2 regions of the Rhizobium sp. BR 314 genome follow, and region 2 is predicted to be linked to the other one. Evidence: predicted binding sites of a transcription regulator. Region 2 holds the regulator's gene; the other holds the start of a gene.
The links. The regulator LexA, encoded in region 2, represses DNA repair genes until DNA is damaged. The targets are predictions, from matches to a motif close to TGTTCNNNNTGTGTTCNG.
Positions count from the first base shown of each region.

Region 1: a site for LexA is predicted at 1,258-1,275, ahead of QD461_RS07815 (ribonuclease T2 family protein). Genes of this name have one in related genera too.

Region 1 covers NZ_JARWLA010000004.1:150,650-152,848, reverse strand. The annotation lists gene ettA (energy-dependent translational throttle protein EttA) at 1-370, opposite strand, end outside; gene QD461_RS07815 (ribonuclease T2 family protein) at 497-1,243, opposite strand; gene QD461_RS07810 (alpha/beta fold hydrolase) at 1,410-2,199, shown strand, end outside.
Region 2 covers NZ_JARWLA010000009.1:33,181-35,379, forward strand. The annotation lists gene QD461_RS14205 (VOC family protein) at 1-562, opposite strand, end outside; gene lexA (transcriptional repressor LexA) at 981-1,703, shown strand; gene QD461_RS14215 (hypothetical protein) at 1,684-2,199, opposite strand, start outside.

The DNA.
Region 1 (2,199 bases), on a different contig from region 2:
CCTGAAGCTTGGCGCCCTCTTCCGCCGTCTCGTCGGAATAGTTCATCATCAATTCGTTGTAGCGATTGAGGATTTCGGTTTTCTTGGCAACGCCTTCCATGACGTTTTCGAAAACCGTCTTGTTGGGATCGAGCTGGGGCTCCTGCGCCAGGTAGCCGATGGTGGCGCCTTCTGCCAGCCAGGCTTCGCCGGTATATTCGTTGTCGAGGCCGGCCATGATGCGCAGCACCGTCGACTTACCGGCGCCGTTCGGGCCGAGAATACCGATCTTGGCGTCAGGATAGAAGGAGAGATGAATATTCTCGAGGATCTTCTTGGCGCCATAGGACTTATTCAGTCCGGCCATATGATAAATAAACTGACGTGCCATAGCTTGGGTTACTCCACGGGCGGATAACATTGCGAATTGTGCCGCTATGTAGGCGAAACCCGGCCCTCGGGCAACGGCGAAACCTTGTCCGAGGGCATTTATCCGCGTCTGAAGGGCCGGATTAGCTTAGAAACCTGCCGCGTCCACGACGCCGCGATCGCAGCCGAACGACGTGCTGCCCGCACCCTGAATGAGTTTTGCAAGCCGCGGCTCGTTACCCTGTTGCGGATCGATTGCATCCTCCGACAGGCCTATGGTCAATTCCGAGATCATCCGGACATTGCCGACACGGCGGCAGCTCATCTTGATGCGTGCATTGGCGTCCTCGCCGAAGCTCTGGTCGAAAGCGGCCTTGATGCTTTCCGCATCCAGCTCCTTGCCGATGTTCTTGGCGAAGAGATCACGCACTGCGGAGGCATTGAGCTCGGTGATCAGACCGGCGGCGATGGAGAAGTATTGGTCCGCAGTCAGCTTCGTGCAGGTGCCGTGCTTGACCCATTCATGCCGCTCGAGGCCGGATTGCGTGCCCGGCATGACCTTGTCCAGCTTGGTCTTGACGTCCTGGGAAAGCTGTACCCCCGGCAGGTCCTTCCAGTCGCGGCCGCGATCCGCCTGCTTCAAGTCGTCGGAAACGTCGCAATATTCCTGCCGCATCGGCCAGAGGCCATGCAGCGAAAAATTCGTCGCATCGTAATTGCTTGACGACTGGTTCCGGCATTCCGCCTTCTTCTGGTTTGTAGCACAGAATGCCGGCTCCCAGCTTGCCGCCAGGATGAAGCGGGTACGCCCCCTGCTGTGTTCCTGCGCCGCCGCGCTCGCGAGTGTCCCGACCGAAAGGAGCACAACCGTAAATACTCGAAGCAAATGCTTCATTCCACGCCTCCAACTAGAACATTATGGGAACAAGTAAGCAGCTTGATCGAGCCTATGCAACCCTGAATCACGGGGGCGGGAGAGATTTATTTCTGTGGGCCTCAACGACCGTCCATTGCAATCCGGCCGCCGATCAACTCTCATCCGAGATGGGGAGGAATGGTACATGTTCGCCGAGACGCAACGCCTGAAAAGTCCGACGGGCGCGACGATAGCCTATCATCACACGCCAGCGTCGGGCGCGGCGCGCGGCATCCTCCTGATATCCCATGGCCTTGCCGAGCATTCGCGCCGTTACGAAGCCTTCGCGGGCGCGATGGCCTCGCATGGCTTTCATGTCTATGCCCATGATCACCGCGGCCACGGCGAAACCATCGCCAGCGATGCTCCAATCGGCCGCTTCGCGCGCAGAAACGGCATCGAGCACGTGATGGCGGATGTTCTGGCCGTGCGCGAACGCGCCGCGGCGGCTCATCCCGGTCTGCCGATCATCCTGTTCGGTCACTCCATGGGCGGCCTCATCAGCCTCAACACCGCCGTTTCCTATCCCGACAAGTTCGACGCCGTGACTGTCTGGAATTCCAACTTCAATCCCGGCCTTGCCGGCCGCGCCGCCCAGCTTATCCTGACGACGGAGCGCATGTTCAAGGGCTCGGATGTGCCAAGCGGGCCGCTGCCGAAACTGACCTTCGGCGCTTGGGGAAAATCCATCCCAAACCACCGCACCGAGTTCGATTGGCTATCGCGCGTGCCCGAGCAGGTCGACAAGTACATTGCCGACCCGCTCTGCGGCTTCGATGCCTCGGTCTCGCTGTGGCTGGATATATTCGAACTAAGTTTTCGCGCGCCACAAAAAGCTTATCTCGACCGGTTGAAGCGCGATATGCCGATCCATCTGGTCGGAGGCGGCAGGGATCCGGCAACGGAGAATGGAAAAGCGATTTCCTGGCTGTCAA
Region 2 (2,199 bases):
GCGTTGCCGAGATCGCTACCCGCGCAATGCCGCTGACACCGTTTGCATGGCGCTCAAGCACACCGCGATCGGTGGGCAGCGGATTGATGCGCTGGCAGCTGAATGCGAGCAAATCGGGCGAACGCAGGTCGGACGCAAAGGCCAGGCGAAATCCGGCCACGGTTTCCGTTCCGTCAGGCATTTTCATCGGCCGTGAGAAATCCAGCATCGGGCCGGCCGAGATCGCTGCGGCTTTGAAGCGCTCATCATCCGCTACGGCATCATTCGTTCCGAAAACCACGGCAGAGAATCCGTCTTCTCCGACGCGAAAGCGATAGGCCTGGTCGCGCGCCACGAAGACATTGCCTTCGATAAAGCTCGCCTCGCACTGTTCTTGCGAGGCTACACCCAAAGGTTCGAGATAGGTCTTGTCGGAAAAGAAGACGCAGGCATTTTCGGTGCCGAAGGGATGGCGCGCATCGGGAGCAACCGTAAAGCCGAGCTTGCCGAGCCGCTCGCGCGCCAGGGCGATGTTGATCGTCGGCAACACGAGATGATCCAGCGGATGCGGCAACGAAGTCATGGCTTCTCCTCTTTCCCAACGGCGGTAGATTTGCGCCCATCCATCGCGTATTTCAAGATGAAAGCGAAGCGCGCGACGACAGCTCCAAGTGCGCAATATGATCGCGCAAACGTGATTGCTGATTCTCCCCTGTAGCCGGCTCAGCTGGCTTGATTTCGAGATCGCCGAACCAGAACGCAGACGGAAAAATCCGGTGTCAACCTAGGCCTGAAAAGGAGGAATTCCCCATATTTTTCACAATGTTATATCTATTTCAGCACGCTGGCTTTTACAGCCCGTCCATTCGCGGGTGATAATTATTTAATTGTCCGAGCAAGCTTTTAACGAAATTTAAGTGCTTGCGGAACACATATGGAACATATAGTGTCCGTTCTGGATTTGTTTCACGACCTTTTCTTGATTCTGGGGTTCCAAGACGATGTTGACGCGCAAGCAACAGGAACTGCTTCTCTTCATTCACGAGCGGATGAAGGAGTCCGGCGTTCCGCCATCCTTCGACGAGATGAAGGATGCGCTGGATCTGGCCTCCAAGTCCGGCATTCACCGCCTCATCACGGCATTGGAGGAGCGCGGCTTCATCCGTCGCCTGCCGAACCGCGCCAGGGCACTTGAGGTCATCAAGCTCCCGGATGCCTATAATCCGAGCTTGCAGCCGCGCCGCGGCTTTTCGCCAAGCGTTATCGAGGGCAGCCTCGGCAAGCTCCAGCCGGTCGCGCCCCCGCCTCCGCCGAAAGTAACCCATGAAGATCACAGCAGTTCGGTATCCGTACCCGTGATGGGCCGCATCGCTGCCGGCGTTCCGATCTCGGCCATTCAGAACAATACGCATGACATAACCGTCCCCGCCGATATGCTCGGCGCTGGTGATCATTATGCCTTGGAGGTGCGAGGCGACTCGATGATCGACGCCGGCATTTTCGACGGCGATACAGTCATCATTCGCAATTCGACGACAGCAAACCCCGGTGATATCGTCGTTGCGCTTGTCGACGACGAAGAAGCAACGCTGAAGCGCTTCCGTCGCAAGGGTGCATCGATCGCTCTCGAGGCTGCCAACCCTGCCTATGAGACCCGTATTTTCGGACCGGATCGCGTCAAGGTTCAGGGCAAGCTTGTCGGGCTCATTCGGCGTTATCACTGACAGGTGACACCGGCGCGATTGGCGCGCCGAATGTCCCCGTGCGCCGATCATAGGTTCGTTGCCGCGTCCATGGCCGTTGCGGATCTTCGAATGCTGTAAGGACAGTGGGCTTGTCGCCGCTCAGATCCATTTCGACCGAGCCGGTCCGCCTTAATGTCGCGCCTGTATAAAGCGTTGCGCCGGAGCGACAATGATCGAGGCGCAGACGTATTGATGTGACGACGATATTCGCCGTATCGCAGGCCGGTGGAAGATAGGCGGCATTTTCGATCGTTACCAACACGGCGCCATTTTCAAGCATCGCCACGCACCACGCACCTTTCTGACAGGCGAAACGCCCCTGCATGGTTCGATCGAGAGCATCCTCCATTGCCCTGCGGACCGCCTTCTGTTCGTCGTTGTTCAATCGACGGCGACGCTCGGCCTTGCTGATCTTAGGCAGGCTGCTGTCGGCAACAAGCATGGTGGGAGGCTGATGTTCGAATGCGACGAGTGC